Regions from separate parts of the Zongyangia acetica genome, predicted to be linked through region 1. Evidence: a T-box and tRNA genes for the amino acid it is inferred to sense, from the RefSeq annotation. Region 1 holds a T-box; the other holds one or more tRNA genes.
What was found. The T-box of region 1 lies ahead of aspS (aspartate--tRNA ligase). A T-box ahead of a tRNA ligase gene usually reads a tRNA of that ligase, here a tRNA-Asp.

Region 1 (10,962 bases):
GCGATGGCGGTGAGGACCATCGCATTATCTCGCACGTCCCGGGTCAGCGGGCCGATCTGATCCAGGGAGGAGGCAAAGGCGATGAGGCCGTAGCGGGAAACCAAGCCATAGGTAGGCTTCATCCCCACTACGCCGCAGAAGGCCGCGGGCTGGCGGATGGAGCCGCCGGTGTCAGAGCCCAGGGCATAGGCCGCCTCGTTGGCTCCCACCGCGGCGGCACTGCCTCCTGAACTGCCTCCTGGCACCCGGGAGGGATCACGGGGGTTGCGGGTCACCTTGTAAAAGCTGTTTTCGGTGGTGGAACCCATGGCAAATTCATCCATGTTGGTCTTGCCCAGCATCACCATCTGCCGCTCCTGAAGCCGCTCCATCACCGCCGCATCATAGGGAGGGATGAAGTTGCCCAGCATCTTGGAGGCACAGGTGGTTTTCACCCCTTTGGTGCAGATGTTGTCTTTGATGGCCCCCGGAACCCCGGCCAAGGGATGCAGGCTTTCTCCTGCCGCCCGGCGCTCATCCACCTTCTCGGCGGCGGCAAGCGCTATCTCCCCGGTGACGGTGAGATAGGCGGCGGTTTCCCCGTCCTTTTTCTCAATGGCCTCCAGATAGGCCTGGGTAGCCTCCACCGAGGAGATTTCCATTTTCTCCAACGCCTGGGACAGCTCATATCCTGTCATATCTGTCAGTTTCATCTTTCTCCCCCCTTACTCTTCCACCACTTTGGGCACATAAATATAGCCATCCTGCGCGGTTGGTGTATTTTGCAGCAGCGAATCCCGGTCAAAGCTGGGAACCACCACATCCTCCCGGAACACATTTTTCATAGGAAGCACATGGGCGGTGGGCTCCACCCCCTCGGTATCCAGGGCGGAAAGCTGATCGGCAAAGGCGATGATGGCCGAAAGCTCCTGCTTCATGGCCTTTTTCTCCTCCGGGCTCAAGGTGAGCTTGGATAAATCGGCCACATTGTCCACATCAATGTCCACGGTTTTCCTCCGGGAGCCTCCGGCGCCTTTGTCCGCCCTGCGTCGCTGGGCCTCCCCAACGCCCAGGTGAAGGACCTCCAGCTGCTCATCGTCCACCATTCCCGGCGCCCCTGTCAAGGGACAGGAGGCGTCCTTGACCTTGGGGAAAGCGATGACCTGCCGCAGGGAGTCCTCCCCCAACAGCAGCATGGCCAGCCGGTCTAATCCAAAGGCGAAGCCGCCGTGGGGCGGAGTACCGTACTGGAAGGCGTGGACCATAAAGCCAAACCGGTTTTCAATTTCTTCGTCGGTAAAGCCCAATGCCTCAAACATCTTCTGCTGAATCTGGTCGTCATGGATACGGATGCTGCCGGAACCCAGCTCCACACCGTTTAACACCACGTCATAAGCCTGGGCCCGAACCCGGCCTGGATCGGTCAGCAGATAGGGCACATCCTCAGGATAGGGCATGGTGAAGGGGTGATGGGTGGCCACAAACCGGCCTTCTTCCTCCGAATACTCAAACTGAGGGAAGTCGGTGACCATGAGAAACCGGAAGTCATCCTTCCGCCGCAGACCCAGCATCTCCCCCAAATCCAGCCGAAGCCGTCCCAGGGTGTCCCGCACCTTGGCAAGGGTCCCGGCTCCAAAGAGGATAAAGTCGCCGGGCTTAGCGTCCACCCTTGCCAGGATGGCATCCATCTCCTCTTTGGTAAAGTATTTTGTCAGAATGGAATAGAGGGAACCATCGGGCTTTTGGGCAATCCAAGCCATGCCGCCGGCGCCATAGCTCTGGGCCTTGCGGGTGAGATCCTCAATCTGGGTGCGGGTAAAATCGGCGCAGCCCTTGACATTAATCGCCCGCACCACGCCGCCAGCGTCGGCCACCTTTCGAAACACCGAAAACCCGCAGGACCTGGCAATGTCGGTCAGATCCACAATGGGCAGATCAAACCGCAGGTCCGGCTTGTCGGAACCATAGCGGTCCATGGCTTCCTGCCAGGTCATCCGCGGGAATGGCCCCTCAATTTCCCGCCCCATCATCTGGCGGAAAATATGTTTAAAAAGCCTTTCCAGATGCTCCAGGATGTCCTCCTGATCCACAAAGGACATCTCCATGTCCACCTGGGTAAATTCCGGCTGCCGGTCGGCCCGCAGGTCCTCATCCCGGAAGCACCGGGCCACCTGGTAGTATCGGTCCACACCGCCCACCATCAAAAGCTGCTTAAAAATCTGGGGGGACTGGGGCAGAGCGTAAAACTCCCCCGGATGGACCCGGCTGGGCACCAGGTAGTCCCGGGCTCCCTCCGGCGTGGACTTGGTGAGGATGGGGGTTTCCACCGCGATAAAGCCCATATCGTCCAGATAGCGCTCTGTGATCCCCTGAAGCTTATGGCGAAACCGCAGGTTGCGAAGCATATTCGGCCGCCGGATGTCCAGATACCGGTATCTGAGCCGCACCTCTTCCCGGACACTGCCCCCTTCCTCTATGGGGAAGGGCAGGGGCCTTGCGCTGGAGAGAAGCTCCAGCTTCCGGGCCCGCAATTCAATGGTGCCGGTGGGGATGCGGGGGTTGTAGGTTTCCTCATCCCTGATACACAGCGGCCCCTGGACGGCGATAACCGATTCATTTTTGAGTCCCTCCGCCAGGGCAAATTCCTCCGGCGAAAGATTGGCGGCGTTAAAAACCACCTGGAGGGTGCCTTCCCTATCCCTGAGATCGATGAAGATGACACCGCCCATATCCCGTTTGGACTGAACCCAGCCCATGGCTGTCACCGTCTGGCCTACGCTTTCCTCCCGGAATGCGCCGCAATAACCTGTTCTTTTCATCCGATTGACCCCCTTTATCCATTGGCCCATCCCAGGGCCGGTGTGTCTCTGTTTTGGCTGAGCCTCCACAGTGATCGCAAAATCAATGGGACAGCCATAAGCTTGCTTCAAATAAAAAAGGCTTTTCGTCCCCGAAAAAGGGACGAAAAGCCTTTGACTTCCCGTGGTGCCACCCAGTTTGAACTGCGCCTTTGCAGTTCCCTTTCGGCACAGGTCCTTGCTCCTATGCCCAGCGGCTGTAACGCTCCGCCTGCGGCTGGATCTACTCGCTTTTGCTTTCGGCCAGCAGCTCCGGGATGTTCTTCTTCTGGAAATCCGCGCCGGGCTTCCACCCTCCCCGGCTCTCTGTGGCTACCATTCCAAAATACTCTTCCCATCATCGCTTTTGATGTGGTAATTTTTCTTTATTATATCCCGAAAATCCGGAATGTCAAGAATTTTTACAGAATTTTTGCATCAAAGGACCGGTTCTCCCGCCGGTTTTGGCTGGTCAGCGGGGGCATTGACCATCAGCTTTTCCCTCCATTTTCCGGTACGGAACCGGACCAGGAATACCACCGCTCTGACACATTCATCCAGGGCCATGGCAATCCAGATGCCCACCAAACCGTATCCTAAAACAATGCCGAAGAGATAGCCTAGGGCGACAGCTACACTCCACATAAAGATGACGCCTACCGCCACCGGCACCTTCACATCTCCAGCGGCTACCAGACACCGGCTCATGACGATGTTGACCGCCCGGCCAAGCTCTAAGAGAAATTCTACCAGAATGATTTCCCTGCCTAGGGCATGGACTGCCGGGTCATCGGTAAAGAGGGAAAAGATCCAATCACTTCCAAGGAAGATGACCAGGATCAGAGAGAGGGATACCAAAATAGATATCCCCAGGGTTCGTTTCACCCGATAGCTCACCCGATCCAGCTGTCCTGCTCCGATGAGGTAGCCCAAAGCGATTTGGGTGGCCTGGGCAATGGCCGTGGTGTAAACATAGGCCACATTGGCCAGCATACTGCAATAAACCTTGGTGGCGATGACCGTCGTACCAAAAATGTTGATCAACCCCAGGATTACAATCTGAGACAGGTTATAAGAAAGCTCCTCCCCGCAGGAGGGCAGTCCAATAAAGAGCAGCTTTTTAGCCGTATCCTTGGGAAAAGGACGAAAATAAACGGGAGAAATCCCAATTCCCGTTTTTTTCAGGAAAAGGAAAAAGACGATGACCAGACCAATGAACTTGCTGATATCGGTGGAAATGGCCGCCCCTACAATGCCAAGACGGGGGGCGCCCAAAAGTCCGTTGATGAGGATGGCGTTGCCCACAATATTGAGCAGGTTCATGATGAGTGATACCATCATCACATGTCCCAGCATGGCAAAGGAGCGCAAAATGGCTGCAAATGTCATATAAAGGCCCTGGATGAGGATACAGCTGCCCACAATGAGCAGATAGCTGCTGGCTTCTCCGATGATCTCTTCCGGAATCTGCATCCAAACAAAAATCTGGCGGTGCAGTATGACGATGGCAGCTGTGGTAACAAGGCTTGCCACCGCGATAATCAGCACCGATATATTGCAGACCTCGCCGATTTTGCGGCGATTGTCCGCACCTAAATATTGGGAGAGCAAAATGGTGGTAGCAACGCTCATCACATTGAGGACAATGATGACAATATTCATCACCTGGTTGGCGTTTCCGATGGCGGCCACCGAGTTTTGTGAATAGTGGCTGACCATAAATTGGTCCACATTGCCCACAAGAAGCTGCAAAAGCAGCTCCACAAAGATGGGCACCGACATCTTAAATACCTGTTTGGTTGAATCCTGATAGGCAATCATAAAGGCCGCCTTCTTCCGTGAATTTCTAAAGTACATTTCCTGCAAATCCTCGCCCATTATATCACAAAGATTTCCGGCCGCAATACCCTTTTGAAAGTTCTCAAAAAGCTCTAAAATTCCCGTGTTTCAGTGCATTTTACTTTGTAAGCTTTCACAGAAACAATCTCTCTATTTAGACAGATTGCTTGAATCTTGCAGTTTCATTTTCTGCATTTTTATCCTTGATGTTGATTTTTTCTATCTCTGAAAAAAACATTGAAAATCAGTAAGTTCCGCATAAAATTTATTCTAAATTATCTTTAATTATTGATAAATATCGCTACATTTATTATAACGATGGCCCAGCCGCCTGCTTTCGCTGGCTTTGGCTATGGCCATGATCCTATCCACCCTGCTGACCCAGATTCCTGTCTTGGCGGCAGAGTCCCTGCCATTAGGCGGATGGACCAGCCCCCATAACAACTTTCAGGAGGAAAACGGCAAGGTAACCCTGACAAGTACCGGGGACAACAACTTTGTCGTCTCTGATACCCGTGTCACCGCGTTCACCATGGAGGCGGATATGACCATGGTCTCCGGCGACGCGGCAGGACTCATGTTCGCCGTGGAGGACAAAGAAAACCCCGGCTCTTCCTGGGGCGCCCTCCATGTGGAGGCCAGCCGGGTACGCGCTTTCCACGTGCCCAACCTGGACAAGCTGGATACCGCGGTGTCCATCGATCCTTCTGTGCAGCAGCAGAAGGTCCATATCAAGGTTTCCATGGATGCCGCCGGCAACCTGCGGGTCTTTTTGAACAACAGCGATACCCCCACCCTCTCCGCCCAGTATGACGGCTATACCGGCGGTTATCTGGGGCTTTGCTCCTGGAGGGGTGACGCTGTATTTGAAAACATCACCTACACAGAAGAGGCCCAGATCGGTTTTTCCACTAACATTTCCGGCTGGTACGCGGCCGGCGGTGACTGGACCGTCACCGACAGCGGCTACCGTGCCAATAACCCCGCCATGGGCAACACCTACGCCTATTCCGACGAGGTCATCCCCACCGGCAAAAACTTTGTGCTGGAAGGCAAACTGCACATTGAGGTGCCCGAAGGGGGCGGCGGCGCCGGCATCGCCATTGTCCCCAACACCGCCAATCCCAATGAAACCTGGTACTGCGCCAATATTGACAAGATGTATGGCAATACCACCCGTTTCTTTAAAAACCGGTACCCCGGCGGCGATTTTTGGAGCATCGGCAGAAACCTGACTGCGGAAGAAACAGCGGCCAAAGACTATACCCTTCGCATTGAGTACACCGACGGCGTCTTTCGCTATTATCTCAACGATACCCTGGTAGACTCTTATCCCAACGATACCTTTACCGGCGGTACCGTGTCCCTGATGACCTTCAATTCCGACACCACCTTCCAGAACGTCAACATTACCTACAGCGACCGGGAGGATACCGGCAACGCTCTTACCGGCTGGACCGGCGGCAGCTTTGAAGGCGGCGAGGGAACCGATCCGATCAAGCTGAATAACACCGGCGGCAACAACTTTGTCATGTCCACCACCCAGGGCAAATACTTCACCATGGAGGCGGACGTAACCCTGGAAGAGGGCTGCGAGGCGGCCGGCTTCCTCTTTGGCGTCCCCAACCGGGGCAATCCCGGCGCTGACTGGTGCGCCCTGCAGATCAATAACTACCACGAAAACGGCAAGGCCAGAGTCTTCAATGTGCCCAATCTGGACCTTCTGGATTCGGACGGCATCCTGGAGCCGGGCACCCGGGACAATCCCATCCATCTGAAACTGACGGTAAGCCCGGGCAATATCATCCGGGTCTATGTCAATGACGCTGCCACCCCGGTGGTGGAAACCACCTACGAAAACTATGCCGGCGGTTATTTAGGGCTTTGCTCCTACAATGGCGCCGCTACCTTCGAAAATGTTACCTTCCAGGAAAGCCAGGAGCCTAACTTCAACACCAACTTGACCGGCTTCAAAGAAGAGGGGACCTGGTCCATCACCAACAAAGGCTACCGTGGAGACAACGACGACAACGGCGGCAATGTATTCTCCTTCTCCGACGTGGTTATCCCTGAAGGAGCTTCCTTCATCCTGGAAGGAGATCTGCACATTGACAACCCCAAGGGTGGTGCTGGCCTGGTCATTGCCCAGAATCCAGCCAATCCCTACGAAACCTGGATCTGCGCCAATATTGACAAGTATTACGGCTCCAGCACCCGTCTGTTTAAAAACAACGGCACCGATGTCTGGGGCATCAGCGGCACTCTCACCGCTGACCAGATCGCCGCGCAGGACTATCATCTGCGCATTGAGTGCATCAACAACGCTTTCAGCTATTATCTGGACGGCGTCCTCATCGGCACCTGGAATGATCCCGATTTTAACGGCGGCACCATCGGCGTTATGACCTTTGGTTCCGACACTACCTTTGACAACCTGTACTATTATCTGGCGGAGGATATCCCCCAACTGACCTCCCTGGAGGTCATCGGCGCTACCCTGGACCAGCCCTTTGATCCTGCCACCACCGCTTACACCGCAACGGTGGAGAATACCGTCTCCTCCATCAAGGTCAAGGCGGAGGCAAAGGACCGCTTTGAGCTGAAGCTCAATAACTCCGTGATCCAAAGCGGTGTCGAGTCTGCCGACATCCCCCTGCGGGTAGGTAAAAACGTCATCAAGCTGGTGGTTTCTGATGATGAGACCAAATTGAGCCTGCCCATCGATATTACCATCTACCGTGAGGTGGATGAGGAGACCATCTATGAGGGAGATTATCGTCCTCAATTCCACTTCACCCCCCAGACCATGTGGATGAACGACCCCAATGGGCTGACCTATAACGCGGCCACCGGGGAATACCACATGTACTATCAGTACAATCCCGAATCTCTGGATTGGGGTACTCCTCATTGGGGTCACGCCGTTTCTAAAGACCTGATCCACTGGACCGATTACGGCATTGTCCTTTCCGGCAGCATTGCCTCCGGCGGCGGCGTCATCGACTACAACAACTCTTCCGGCCTCTTTGACGAATCTGTCCCGCCGGAAGCCCGGATGGTCTTTTTCTACAACGGGCTGCGGGTGGCCTATTCCACCGACGGCGGATATACCCTCAACAAGGTAGACACCCCCGACGTACCCGGCTCCTTTGACCCCAAGGTGGTTTGGTATGAAGACGCGGCCATGGAAAATGGCGGCGTATGGCTGGCCATTACCGGTGGCCAAGGCACCGACTGCAAACTCTACACCTCCAATGACCTGCTCCACTGGACCTACAATAGCTCCGCCCTGGACAAGGACGGCAACACCATGGAGACCGAATGTCCCGACATCTACCCGCTGCCTTTAGACGGCGATCAAGGCAATGTGAAATGGGTAATCAATGCCGGCGGCGTTTTCTATGTGGTCGGCAATATGACCAAGGACAGCGACGGCAAGCTCCACTTTAGAGCGGAGACCGATGAGCTCATCTACAATGGTGATTCCAGAGGTTCCAGCGCCACCTCTACCGATCAGAACTATGCTACCACCACCTACTTTAACGACGCCAAGGGCCGCCGGATCTCGGTCAGCTGGCTCATTGACAGCAGCGCGGCCTCCCTGGGCACAGAAAAGTGCTGGAATGGCGCCCAGTCCCTGCCTCTGGAAACCCAGCTCAAAACGGTGGACGGCCAGATGCGCCTGATCACCTATCCCGTGGAGGAGGTGGATACCCTCCGTTCCGGCATCCTCTATGAGACAGAAAACAATTCTGTCGCCCCAGATTCCCCTAATATACTAGAGGGAGTTACCGGCATCTATTATGATATCGAAGGCGAGTTCACCTTGGATGACAACGTCACCGAGTTTGGCTTTGTCCTGCGCAAAGGCAACGGCCAGCAGACGGTCGTCAAATATGATGTGGAAAACGGCCAGATGGTGGTGGATAAGAGCCAGGGAGGACCGGCCACCGGCGGTATCTGCCCCATCGCCATGGCTCCTATGGAAAATGGGAAGGTGAAACTGCGGATTTTGGTAGACACTTCTGTGATCGAAGCCTTCGGCAACGATGGACAGGCGGCGGTTAGTACCCTGTTCTTCCCCGATGCCTCCAGCAACGGCATGGAATTCTTCACAAATGGCGGCAATGTCACTGTGGATAGCCTCAACATCTATTCCATGAACTCTGCCTGGAAGGAACCAGCGCCCGTTCCCACCGAGCTGAACAATCTGGAGCTCTCCAACGGCACCTTGGATCCTGCCTTTGACAAGGATACTCTCTCCTACACCGCCACCGTGGCAAACTCCGTCTCCTCTGTCAAGGTCATGCCCACCTACACCGGTGATACCGCTGTTACCGTCAACGGCAAGGACGTCGCTTCCGGCTCCTACTCCGAGGACATCGCCCTGGAGGTTGGCACCAATACCATCACCGTGGTAGCGGGAGAGAAAACCTACACCATCACCGTCACGAGAGAAGCTCCGGAGCCCATTCCCACCGAGCTGAGCGGCCTGGAACTCTCCACCGGCGCCTTGACCCCTGCCTTTGACAAGGACACCCTCTCCTACACCGCCACCGTGGCAAACTCCGTCTCCTCTGTCAAGGTCATGCCCACCTACACCGGCGACACCGCTGTCACCGTCAACGGCAAGGACGTCGCATCTGGCTCCTACTCCGAGGATATTGCCCTGGAGGTTGGACCTAATACCATCACCGTGGTAGCAGGGGATAAGACCTACACCATCACTGTCACAAGAGAAGAGGAAGAACAGCCTCCTGTAGGCGAGAAACCTCTCCTGGATGGCCTGGAGCTGTCTGAAGGAACTCTTACTCCCGCCTTTGACAAAGACACCTTCTCTTACACCGCTGCCGTAGGAAACGAGGTAGAGGGTGTACAGGTGAAAGCCTTCTTTGCCGATGGCATTACAGCCATGCTGGGAGAAGAGGCGCTGGAGAGCGGCTTCTACTCTGAAGAGATTCCGCTGCAGGTAGGAGAAAACGAGATTGTAGTCACCCTGAGCCTAGAGGGTGAAGAGAGCGAATATGTGATTATAGTGACACGGGAAGAGGAAGCGGTGACCGAGCCAGAACCCACACCTGGCACCGACAAGCCCAGCATTCCTGGCTCTGACGAAGATCAAGTAGGCGGCAATGACTGGGAATGGCCGGAAGGCAGTGGAAATGATTCCACCGGCGGCACTGGTTCCGGAGAGAAAGAGAACCCCGCTTCCGGAGACAGCAGCATGGTAGCTGGAGCGCTGGCAGTCCTGGCCCTGAGCGCAGGCGCTGCGGTAGTTCTCTCCCGCAAGAGAAAATAAAACCCGTATATCCTTTGCTTCAAGGCGGATGACATGTAGTCGTCCGCCTTTTCTATCTTAAAAGTTTTTATCGGATAAGTATTCACCTGGGGATTTTCTTCCCCTAAAGAGGATAAAAGCTCTTCTTTCATAGGGAAATATACTCTCGGCTGCTTTAAATAATAAAAATTTCTTCAAAATAAAAATGAAATTTTTTGGGTAAGAAAATTCATTTCTGTTTTCTCTGGCAGTACAATTTTTCTGAAAACACCCTTATAAGAAATACATTTTCCCGCTTTCCTTAGATGTTTTTCCTAAATCTTAGGAATTTGCCACACTTCTTTAAACAGTTAGCAGATTAAAAATTTTGTAACTTGTCCCATGCAGAATGCTATAATAATGCACAGCAATGGTGCTGCATTGATTGGCTTTGTAGCACCATTTTTTGGTGTAGTCGGAAGATACCCGGCTGTCACTGCGCCAATTTCGGCGGGGGATATTTCATTTAACCGCGAGGAAAGGAATGAAGTAGAGAGTATGAAAAAATTTCTGAAAAGGGCAATTGTCCTTCTGATGGCAGTTGCAATGGTATTCTCAGTCACCGGATGCTCCAGCAGCGGCGGCGACACAAGCGGCGGCAGCCAGGCTGCTACCACCGATCCCAACCAGCTGGTCATTGCCCGTCCCGAGGATTCTGACAACCTGGATCCTGTCACCCAGGACGGCAACGTCAATATCTGGCTGTTCGGCCTGACCATGGAAGGCCTTGTCCGGGCCAGCGACGACGGCAAGAGCATTGAGCCCTGGCTGGCGGAAAGCTGGGACATCAACCCTGAAGGCACCCAGTACACCTTCCATCTGAAACCCGGCGTTAAATTCGCCAACGGCACTGAAGTCACCACCGAGGACTGGATCTGGTCCATTGAGCGGGCCCGGGACACCGAGTCCTCTGCTTGGGCTTTTGCCATGGAAGCCATCGAGTCGGTGGAAGCTCCCGATGAGAACACCCTGGTGATCACCCTGACCGAG
Region 2 (10,962 bases), on a different contig from region 1:
TACAGGAAAAGTCTCTTTTGGACTGATGAGCCAATCATTTTGTTCAAAATTAGGGCAATTTGTATAAAAAGTAAACATTTTGCACTTGAATTACACGATTTTTTTCTTTATAATGAATGTCAATTGAAAAGGTAAATTTGAACCTTTTCAAAAAGCTAGGAGAAAGCGAGGGAAGTTTATGTACGAAATCGATGAAAACACAGTGAGAATGCCGATGCTGGCGCTCCGTGGACTTGTCCTTTTTCCTAACATGATCCTTCATTTTGACGTGGGAAGGGAAAAATCTATTGCAGCTTTAAAAAAGGCAATGGATGACGACCAGTACATATATCTTGTTGCCCAAAAAGATATTCGCGATGATGATCCGCAAGACTATGAAATCTATAATGTAGGTGTCGTTGCGCAGATCCGGCAGATCCTCAAGATGCCGGGGGATAGTCTGCGGGTATTGGTAGAGGGCGTTTATCGCGGTCAAACTAAGGAGATTGTCTCGACATCCCCTTACCTTGAGGCGATTGTGGAGAAGATGCCTCTCACCCAAATGCCAAAGTCCAAGTCTGTCGCATGCCAGGCGAGAATGCGCACATTAAAAGAACTCTTTGAGGAATACTGCTATCTTTATGCCAAGGTGCCCAAAGAAATTATTCTCAATGTGATGGAAACAGAAGATCCTGTTTATCTGGTGGAATACATCGCTGGGAATATTATGCTGAAGGTAGAGCAGAAGCAAACAATATTGGAGCAATCCAGTGGGATGAAACGGTTAGATCTGCTCATTAAATATCTGGATCAGGAAAATAAAGTCCTCACTTTGGAGAAGGACATCTATGCCAAAGTGAAAGACCAAATTGATGAAAACCAGCGGGAGTACTATCTACGGGAGCAGATGCGTGCTATTTCTGAGGAGCTGGGAGAAACAGAAAATGTACAGGACGAGGTAGACGGCTATCAAAAGCGGATTGCCGCATTAGATGTAGACGATGAGAGCAAAGAAAAACTTTATAAAGAAGCTGATCGCCTCTATAAAATGCCTTCCAACTCCCATGAGGCGGCAGTGATCCGCTCGTGGCTCGATGTCTGCTTGGATTTGCCTTACAATACCAGAACGAAAGATAAAATCGACATTGCAAAAGCCCAAAAGTTTTTGGATAAAGAGCACTACGGCCTCAAAAAAATCAAACAACGTATCTTGGAACTGTTGGCCGTTCGGGTTATGGCGCCAGATATCAAAGGACAGATTATTTGTCTGGTAGGCCCTCCAGGAGTGGGAAAGACTTCTATTGCCCGTTCCATAGCCCAAACTATGGGAAGAAAATATGCCCGAGTTTCCTTGGGAGGCATCCGGGATGAGTCTGATATCCGTGGACACCGTAAAACCTATATCGGCGCTATGCCTGGCAGAATTATCACTGCTTTGCAGCAGGCTGGTTCTCGTAATCCTCTCATCTTGTTGGATGAAATCGATAAAATGAGCAACGATTTCAGAGGAGATCCCTCTGCGGCCATGCTCGAGGTTCTTGACAGTGAACAAAACAACGCATTTCGGGATCACTATGTAGAAATCCCCTTTGATCTTAGCGAGGTATTGTTCCTTACTACGGCCAATACGCTGGATACTATACCTGCGCCTCTTCTTGACCGTATGGAAGTCATTGAACTTCCCAGTTATACAAGAGAAGAAAAATTCCAGATTGGAAAGCGTCACCTGGTTCCAAAACAGATGAAACGCCATGGACTCAACAGCAAGAACTTCCATATTTATGATGATGCCCTTTACGATTTGATTGATAACTACACACGGGAAGCCGGTGTCCGTAATCTGGAGCGGGTGATCGCTTCCCTCTGCCGAAAGGCGGATAAATGCTTGGTGGCTGGTGAAGTACAGAAGGTCAACATTCGAGATAAAAATATTGAAGAATTCCTTGGCGCCAAAAAGTTTAAGCCAGAAAAGATTTTGGAGACAGACGAAGTAGGAGTTGTCACCGGACTTGCTTGGACCTCTGTGGGCGGTGAGACTATGCCCATCGAGGTTGCTGTTATGGATGGAAATGGCAAAATCGAGCTCACAGGTTCTTTAGGAGACGTGATGAAGGAGTCTGCCCATGCGGCAATCAGCTATGTGCGCAGCCGTGCTGATGAGCTTCTCATTGAGCCTGACTTCTATAAAACGCGAGACATCCACATTCATGTGCCAGAAGGCGCGGTGCCAAAGGATGGTCCGTCGGCAGGTGTTACCATGTGTACTGCTATTGTATCCGCTCTGTCCAATACACCGGTACGTCGAGAGGTTGCAATGACAGGAGAAATTACCTTGCGTGGTCGGGTTCTACCCATCGGTGGTCTGAGGGAAAAAACGATGGCCGCCTATGCAGCAGGGGTAAAAACCGTAATTATTCCTCAGGACAATGTTCCCGATCTTGAGCAGGTAGATGATGTGGTCAAATCCTCTATCAAGTTTATTCCTGCCGCTAAAATAGATACCGTTTTAAACCATGCACTGATTAAAAATCCTGCTGTGGTTCAGCCTGATGACGATGGCTGCAAGACAGGTGTAAAACTTAACGAGAAAAAAGACATCAAAAATCGCTTTATTACCCAGTAAAGAGAGCAAAGGAGACAGTATGAATTATCACGCCATAGAGTTTGAAACATCTTTTGGTCTGCTTTCTCAATTGCCCCCTTCGACCATGACGGAGATTGCTTTTTCCGGTCGTTCTAATGTAGGAAAATCTACATTAATTAATAAAATTTTTAATCGAAAGACTCTGGCCAAAGTGAGTTCTGTTCCGGGAAAAACTAAAACGATCAATTTCTTCAAGGGAGATAATGTTCGTTTTGTGGATCTTCCTGGATATGGTTTTGCAAAGGTATCAAAATCAGAAAAAAGAAGATGGGCTGAGTTAATGGAGGGGTATTTTAATACCGAACGGGATATTGCCCTGGTCTTTCAGCTTATCGATATGCGTCATCCTCCCACGCAGGATGATCTAATGATGCTTCATTTTCTAATTGAGAGTGAAATCCCTTTCGTCATCATTTTGACAAAGTCTGACAAGCTTAGCAAATCCCAAAAGGAAGAACGGTTGGCAGCTCTCCAAGAAGAAATCCCTTATGCCGACCAAATCACCATGATTCCCTTTTCTTCTGTAAAGGGCGATGGCGTTGAAGATATTAAGGCAATTATTGACGACATTGCGGATGAAATTGCCGAAGTAGGGGAATAGGCATCAAAAGATATTGAAGACAAAGGAGAAATGCGACGTGTTTATTTCAGATTGCTTGGGAATTAATGAGGCCGGACACCTGACCATTGGGGGAGTGGATACCATTATGCTGGCCGAAAAATATGGTACCCCTCTGTATGTGATGGATGAGGATGATATCCGGCGAAGCTGTAGCCTTTACAAAAAATCCATCGACAAATATTACGATGGACAGGGACTTGTCACCTATGCCAGCAAAGCTTTCTGCTGTAAAGAAATTTGTAAGGTAGCAGCTTCAGAAGGCTTGGGCCTTGATGTAGTATCTGCTGGAGAGCTTTACACGGCGCATGAGGCCGGATTTCCTATGGAGAAGGTGTTCTTCCATGGCAATAACAAGACAATGGAAGAATTGACACTGGCTTTGGAATATGGCGTAGGACGTATTGTGGTCGATAATCTGACAGAACTAGCGTTTCTCAATACTTTGGCCCGTTCCCAAGGAAAGACGGCGAATATCTTTTTCCGCATCAAACCTGGTATTGATGCTCATACCCATGATTTTGTACGTACTGGGCAGATTGATAGCAAATTCGGCCTTGCGCTCGAGACGGGCGAAGCCATGGAAGCGGTAAAAGAAGCTCTCGGTTACGAAAATATCTGTCTAAAAGGGCTACACTGTCACATAGGTTCTCAAATTTTCGATATTGAACCCTTTGAGCATGCGGCACAGGTTATGCTTGGCTTTATTGCACAAATCAAGACAGAAACTGGTTATGAAATAGGGGAGCTAAACTTAGGCGGCGGATTCGGTATTAAATATATTACCGAGCATGATCCTGTGGAATATGACAGCTATATGCAAAAGGTTTCTGCCGTTGTTAACAGCACCTGCAAAGATCTTGCAATTAAGCGGCCGTTTATTATTATCGAACCAGGACGTTCTATTGCTGGACCGGCAGGCATCACCCTTTATACTGTAGGTGCTGTAAAGGAAATCCCCCATATCCGTACTTATGTTTCGATCGATGGAGGGATGACCGATAACCCGCGTTATGCGTTGTATCAATCTGAATATGAGTGTCTGGTGGCAAGCCGTGCTGGTGAGCCCAGAGAAAAGGTTGTCACCATTGCCGGTAAATGCTGCGAGAGCGGCGATCTCATCGGGGAAGGAATGCATATTCAGGATGTGAAACCCGGTGATATCATTGCTGTTTTGGCTACTGGTGCTTATAATTACTCAATGTCTTCTAACTATAATCGAATTCCTAAACCCGCTGTCATCTTTGTCAAAGGTGGTAAAGACCGGCTAGTGGTGAAACGAGAAACCTTGGAAGATATTATCCGCAACGATCTGTAGGGTAGTTTTTATGACTCTAGCGCATCGGAAGGAACCGGTGCGCTTTTCTCTGTCTATTTTTTTATAGAATCATTTACTTTTTCAGTTCAGTGTGGTAAACTATGAATAGACCTATCATGTGTAATTCGGAGGAAGGCATATGAACAGCAAACTGAAAGATATGAATGTGGATTATCTCTTCAAAGCGATTTTGTCTTTGGAAACTCTGGAGGAATGTTATAATTTTTTTGAGGATCTATGCACTGTTCCTGAGTTAAAGGCTTTGTCACAGCGGCTGCATGTAGCTAAAATGTTGGAAGAGCGCCATGTATATAGTGATATTGTCAATGAGACTGGCGCCAGTACGGCGACCATCAGCCGTGTGAATCGTTCCCTCAACTATGGTTGTGACGGTTATCGGGTGGTTTTTGAAAGACTGAAGGATGAAAAATAATGGCGTATCATTGTTTTGCGGCCTATTATGATCGGCTGACCTGGGATGTAGATTATCCGGGGAGAGCACAGTATTTTCAGGCATTGCTGCAAAAATATCACCGTGGCAAGGTCGAGCTTTTGCTCGACCTTGCCTGCGGTACAGGCAGCTTATCTCTCGAATTAGCTCGTCTCGGCTATGATGTTATTGCCGTAGATGGTTCTGAGGATATGCTTTCACAGGCCATGGAAAAGAACGATGGGAGTTATCCCATTCTCTTTTTATGCCAGCAGATGGAGGATTTGGATCTTTACGGTACGATTGATGCTGCAGTTTGTGCTTTGGACAGCATTAATCATGTGACAGACCCAAAGACGGTTCTAAAAATTTTTCAAAGGGTATCCCTTTTTATGAATCCCGGCGGCATCTTTCTTTTTGATGTCAACACACCTTATAAACATCGGGAAATACTCTCTGACTCTACCTTTGTCTATGAAGACGATGATCTATATTGTGTATGGCAAAATGGGCCAGCGGATCAGGAAGATTGTGTGGAAATCACACTAGATTTCTTTTCCTGGAACGGTGAGAGCTATGATCGGGAATCTGAGTCTCTCAAGGAGCGTGCCTATGCTCCGAAATTACTGACAGAATGGCTGCGGGAATCCGGTATGGAGGTACTGGCAATTTATGGAGATGATACTTTTCAAGCGCCAGTAGAAAATACCCAACGGCTTATATTTGTAACAAGAAAGAGTGAATAATGTATGGGAAAATTAGTACGGGCATTGAGTAAAGATGGTGGAATTTCTTGTATTGCCATTGATTCCACCGATATCGTTGCACGGGCTGAGCGTATCCATCAGACCAGTGCTGTTGTTACAGCGGGTTTGGGGCGTTTGCTAACGGCTGCATCTATTATGGGCTCTATGCTAAAAGATAAAGAAAATTCTATTACCTTACGTGTAGCAGGCGATGGCCCAGTTGGCGCGCTGATTGCAGTAACTGACGGCGAAGGCAATGTGAGGGGATATCCAGTCAATCCTATCGTTGAATTACCCCTTAACCAATATGGTAAGCTGGATGTGGGAGGTGCTGTAGGGAAAGGTGTTCTTCATGTAATCAAAGATCTAGGAATGAAAGACCCTTATGTTGGGCAAGTGCCTCTCATCTCTGGAGAAATTGCAGAAGACATTACCAGCTATTACGCCGTCAGCGAACAAATTCCCACCGTCTGTGGGCTTGGCGTACTTGTCAATACGGATCTAACTGTACTTTCCGCTGGAGGATATCTTATACAGCTTATGCCTGGGGTAGGAGAGGAGACCATTTCTGAATTAGAAGAAAATGTCAAGAAAATGCCTCCGGTATCCCAAATGCTCCATGAAGGGTTAACACCTCAACAGATCATAGAAAAAGCCTTAGACGGCTTTGAGCCAAACATATTAGAGGAAAAAGAGGTTTCCTACAAATGTGATTGTAGTAGAGAGCGGGTAGAACGTGCCCTGCTTTCTCTTGGAAAAAAAGAACTGCAAAAAATGTCAGAGGAAGATAAGGTCACAGAGGTTGGTTGTCATTTTTGTAGTAAAAAATATCGATTCAATCAAAAAGAAATAAAAACTTTGATGGCGAGAGCAAAGTAATATATCAATTTATAAAAAGCTTGACATTTTTGGGGGAATCATGTAGAATTAATTTCGCTGCTTGTGTTTTGGATAATTTGCAGCGAAATTGTGGGAGCATAGCTCAGCTGGGAGAGCACCTGCCTTACAAGCAGGGGGTCACAGGTTCGAGCCCTGTTGTTCCCACCAAATGGCCCGGTAGTTCAGTTGGTTAGAACGCTAGCCTGTCACGCTAGAGGTCGTGGGTTCGAGCCCCATCCGGGTCGCCAATGGATGCCTCTGTAGCTCAGTCGGTAGAGCAGAGGACTGAAAATCCTCGTGTCGTTGGTTCGATTCCGACCGGAGGCACCATCCTGCGGGTTTAGCTCATCTGGTAGAGCGCCACCTTGCCAAGGTGGAGGTAGCGAGTTCGAGCCTCGTAACCCGCTCCATAATCAAAAACACCTGAAGCAAATTTGCTTCAGGTGTTTTTGATTATTTGCCAAATGTCAAGAGCTAAGAATAACCCCGGGGAAAAGGGCATATGATAAGACTATCCTCTCGTTTTCTCCACAATCTTTATCTAAATCCAGTGAAAAATTAAATCGGGTTCATTTGGTAATTTTTTTTAAGAAAAACATTGACTTTTTTCTGTCTTTATTGTAAAATAATATTCGTCGCTGATGAGAAGTGACAATTTTCTGTAAAGATGGGAGCATAGCTCAGCTGGGAGAGCACCTGCCTTACAAGCAGGGGGTCACAGGTTCGAGCCCTGTTGTTCCCACCAAATGGCCCGGTAGTTCAGTTGGTTAGAACGCTAGCCTGTCACGCTAGAGGTCGTGGGTTCGAGCCCCATCCGGGTCGCCAATGGATGCCTCTGTAGCTCAGTCGGTAGAGCAGAGGACTGAAAATCCTCGTGTCGTTGGTTCGATTCCGACCGGAGGCACCATCCTGCGGGTTTAGCTCATCTGGTAGAGCGCCACCTTGCCAAGGTGGAGGTAGCGAGTTCGAGCCTCGTAACCCGCTCCATATAAGGCGCCATAGCCAAGTGGTAAGGCAGAGGTCTGCAAAACCTTCATTCCCCAGTTCAAATCTGGGTGGCGCCTCCAAAGAAAACACCCCTGAAAGTTCAGGGGTGTTTTCTTTTGTCCTTACCTAGATTTCATACATCAAATCATGTATAATTAAAGTCTATTATCTTCATCAATAAATCGTATGATAATTGAATTGCTTTCAAAAGGGGGTGTAGATATGAAAGAAATATTGAATAGTTTCTTCACTCGGGAATATGCACTGTCCCTTGAGGAAATTTTGGTTCATATTACGGTGTCTGTGATCATAGGTATGGTCATTTTTCTTTCATACTGGATCACCCATACTGGTACTATCTATAGCAGAAGGTTTAATGTGTCGCTCATCGTATTAACTGTTCTTACCACATCAGTAATGATCGTCATTGGTAGTAACATTGCCCTTTCCCTTGGTATGGTAGGTGCTCTCTCCATAGTACGCTTCAGAAATGCAGTGAAGGATCCTAGAGATACTGTCTATATTTTCTGGACAATTGTTGTAGGCATCTGCTGTGGCATCGGTGACTATATCATTGCGAGTATTAGTACATTAGCTCTTTTTGTTCTACTTTTGGTTGTTGGCAGAATCAAAAATGATTATAAAAGGCTACTGGTTATCCGGGCACATAAACGATTGGAAAAGGACATTCAATCTATGGTTACCTCATTTTTTAGAGCAAAAGAAAAGTTGCAAGCGATGAATACCACCAAAGATACAGTGGAATTTATCTATCAATTACCCTCTCGGCGCTTCTCTCAGATAACTAAGGCAGACAAAAAAATTTTAGAGCAAGTTGATAAAATGGAGGGAATTGATTATGTCAACATCGTTTCGCAAAACGACGATATCACTGATAGGCAACATGGCAAATATAAAAGTTGAACCCGGACATAATCTTTAAGATTTTGTCCGGGTTTTTTATTCCAGAAAAAATTCAATTGGGAAACGCAATAATATAGAGATAAAATTCACCGGAAGAAAGCGTTGCAGAAGATGCAATGAGAAAATCAAGATTTGTGCTGTCTCCTATGACAGGAAATGCTGTGGTTGATTCTGTCGAGGCGGAAAGACCTCCTGCCGTTGTTGTTGGAACCTTCGAGTTAAAACTTACTAAGATGGTTCCATTTGCTCTGCTGATGACCTGGAGGTAGCTGTCTGTATTGGTAGCCCCGAAAAAGGAATAAAAAATAAGATAGAAAGGTCCAGTCGCTAATGTGATTGTTGTTGGACTTGACTGTGAAATTAAATCAGGGGCGGAATTAGAGATTTCCACAAATTCAATGGGAGAACTCGTTGTGATCCTAGAGGCGTTAACATATCGTGCCAATAAAGCACCTGGTCCCGCTGCTCCAGTAGCACCGGTAGGGCCAGTATCGCCCCGTGGACCCTGTATACCTGTGGGACCCGTAGGGCCTGTCACACCGGCAGGGCCGGCATCTCCTTTGGCTCCCGCTATTCCTTGAGGGCCCTGAGGACCTTCGTGGCCTTGTGGGCCTGTAGGCCCAGTCGCTCCTGTAGGTCCTTGCATTCCCGTTGGACCCGTAGGGCCGGTTGGTCCTGTTGAGCCTGTTGTACCAGTGGATCCAGTCGCTCCAGTGGCTCCGATGATTCCCTGCGGGCCTTGGGCGCCTACAGGACCTTGTGGACCTGTAGGCCCAGTGGCGCCCTGTGGGCCTTGAGCACCCGTTGGACCCGTAGGACCGGTTGGACCGGTAACCCCACCAGGGCAGGGAGGACGACAGCAATAAAATGGGCAATGATAATTCAAGGTAATCATCCTTTATGAGATTTTATGATAGAAAGATATTTTTACATCCTATGCAAAATCTCTTTTGAAAGCGACTGGCCACAGGTTGCTATTTCTTGTGCAATGATAGAAAAAAAGGTATAATGGATTTAATCGTTAGTCTATTCACTGGACATACAGACATAAAATGTTTGTGGGGTGATAGAAAAGATGGCGATGAAAATTAATTATTTGAAATTGGTCGTACCCATTACCACACTTGCTGTGGTGATTTTTTGTATGTCAGCCGGTCATATTGTAAAAACGAATACTGTGATGGTTAATGTCAATACAGAAAGACAGCAGAGTAAAAAAGTAATCATCGATGCTGGCCACGGAGGCATGGATGGAGGAGCTGTTGGAGTAGATGGCATTGTTGAAAAGGATATTAACTTGGCTATTGCTCTCAAGCTGCGTGACCAGCTCCTTATGAATGGATATGAAGTTATTTTGACACGGGATAGTGATACCTCGCTACACGATGCGGATAAATCATCAGTTCGAGAACAGAAGATCTCTGATATAAAAAACCGCATGAAAATGATTGAGGACAATGAGGATGCGATTTTTCTCAGCATCCATCAAAATCAGTTCGGTATATCTAAATACAATGGGGCACAGATGTTTTTTAGCCCCAATCATCCTGAGAGCGAGATCCTTTCCCAAACGCTGCAGGATACTTTTCAGGAAATATTGCAACCTGAGAATACCCGGATACATAAAAAAGCGGGTGACAACCTTTATCTGCTTTATCATGCGCAATCTCCAGCGGTTCTTATTGAATGTGGTTTTTTATCTAACCCTGAAGAGGCACATAAATTGTCGACTTCCGAATATCAGGATGAAGTCGCTTTCACGATAGCATGTGCTCTAAATCGGTATTTTGCATCGAATATTCGGGATAAACAAAGTCAAAAAGAAATGGATGGTACAATCAATGGCAGTCAAATCAAAAACAATTTATGTATGCTCCCAGTGCGGAGGTGAAACAGCCAAATGGTTCGGGCGTTGTCCGGAATGCGGAGAGTGGAACACGCTAGAAGAACAGGTGAAGAATGTTGTAACAGGCTCTAAAAAAAGCGGCACTGTAGCGGTTTCTACAGCCGGCGGCCACGCTGTGACGCCAATGAATATCCAGCATATTACCTTCGGAGATGAGGATCGTTACAGCACAGGTCTTCAGGAATTGGACCGAGTATTGGGTGGCGGCATAGTACGTGGTTCTCTGATCCTGCTCAGCGGTGAACCAGGAATTGGAAAATCTACACTACTGCTGCAAATTTGCGAATATCTAGGGCAGGGGCAGAAGGTACTCTATATCACCGGGGAGGAAAGTGAAAAGCAAATTAAGGTCCGTGCTATGCGTCTTCATGTACAAACTGAAAATTTGTTTATCGCCACTATTACTGATGCACAGACAATTGTGGATACCATTGTCAAGGAAAGTCCAGATATTGTTATTATCGACTCCATACAGACCATGCATGTTGAGTCAGTACCGTCATCCAGTGGCAGTGTTTCTCAGGTGCGGG

Region 2: it encodes a tRNA-Asp, which carries the amino acid that the T-box ahead of aspS (aspartate--tRNA ligase) is inferred to sense. The anticodon was not compared.

What each region holds. Positions count from the first base shown of each region.
Region 1 covers NZ_JBBEWN010000011.1:8,424-19,385, reverse strand. The annotation lists gene gatA (Asp-tRNA(Asn)/Glu-tRNA(Gln) amidotransferase subunit GatA) at 1-692, opposite strand, end outside; gene aspS (aspartate--tRNA ligase) at 705-2,798, opposite strand; T-box leader at 2,934-3,187, opposite strand; gene WGC32_RS10710 (MATE family efflux transporter) at 3,255-4,673, opposite strand; gene WGC32_RS10705 (cadherin-like beta sandwich domain-containing protein) at 5,008-9,954, shown strand; gene WGC32_RS10700 (ABC transporter substrate-binding protein) at 10,471-10,962, shown strand, end outside.
Region 2 covers NZ_JBBEWN010000003.1:21,783-32,744, forward strand. The annotation lists gene lon (endopeptidase La) at 179-2,602, shown strand; gene yihA (ribosome biogenesis GTP-binding protein YihA/YsxC) at 2,622-3,224, shown strand; gene lysA (diaminopimelate decarboxylase) at 3,262-4,560, shown strand; gene WGC32_RS03385 (YerC/YecD family TrpR-related protein) at 4,700-4,993, shown strand; gene WGC32_RS03390 (class I SAM-dependent methyltransferase) at 4,993-5,736, shown strand; gene hslO (Hsp33 family molecular chaperone HslO) at 5,740-6,615, shown strand; tRNA gene WGC32_RS03400 (tRNA-Val) at 6,708-6,783, shown strand; tRNA gene WGC32_RS03405 (tRNA-Asp) at 6,787-6,863, shown strand; tRNA gene WGC32_RS03410 (tRNA-Phe) at 6,870-6,945, shown strand; tRNA gene WGC32_RS03415 (tRNA-Gly) at 6,950-7,025, shown strand; tRNA gene WGC32_RS03420 (tRNA-Val) at 7,285-7,360, shown strand; tRNA gene WGC32_RS03425 (tRNA-Asp) at 7,364-7,440, shown strand; tRNA gene WGC32_RS03430 (tRNA-Phe) at 7,447-7,522, shown strand; tRNA gene WGC32_RS03435 (tRNA-Gly) at 7,527-7,602, shown strand; tRNA gene WGC32_RS03440 (tRNA-Cys) at 7,608-7,682, shown strand; gene WGC32_RS03445 (DUF4956 domain-containing protein) at 7,825-8,526, shown strand; partial or broken gene WGC32_RS15095 (collagen-like protein) at 9,005-9,421, opposite strand; gene WGC32_RS03450 (N-acetylmuramoyl-L-alanine amidase) at 9,602-10,417, shown strand; gene radA (DNA repair protein RadA) at 10,368-10,962, shown strand, end outside.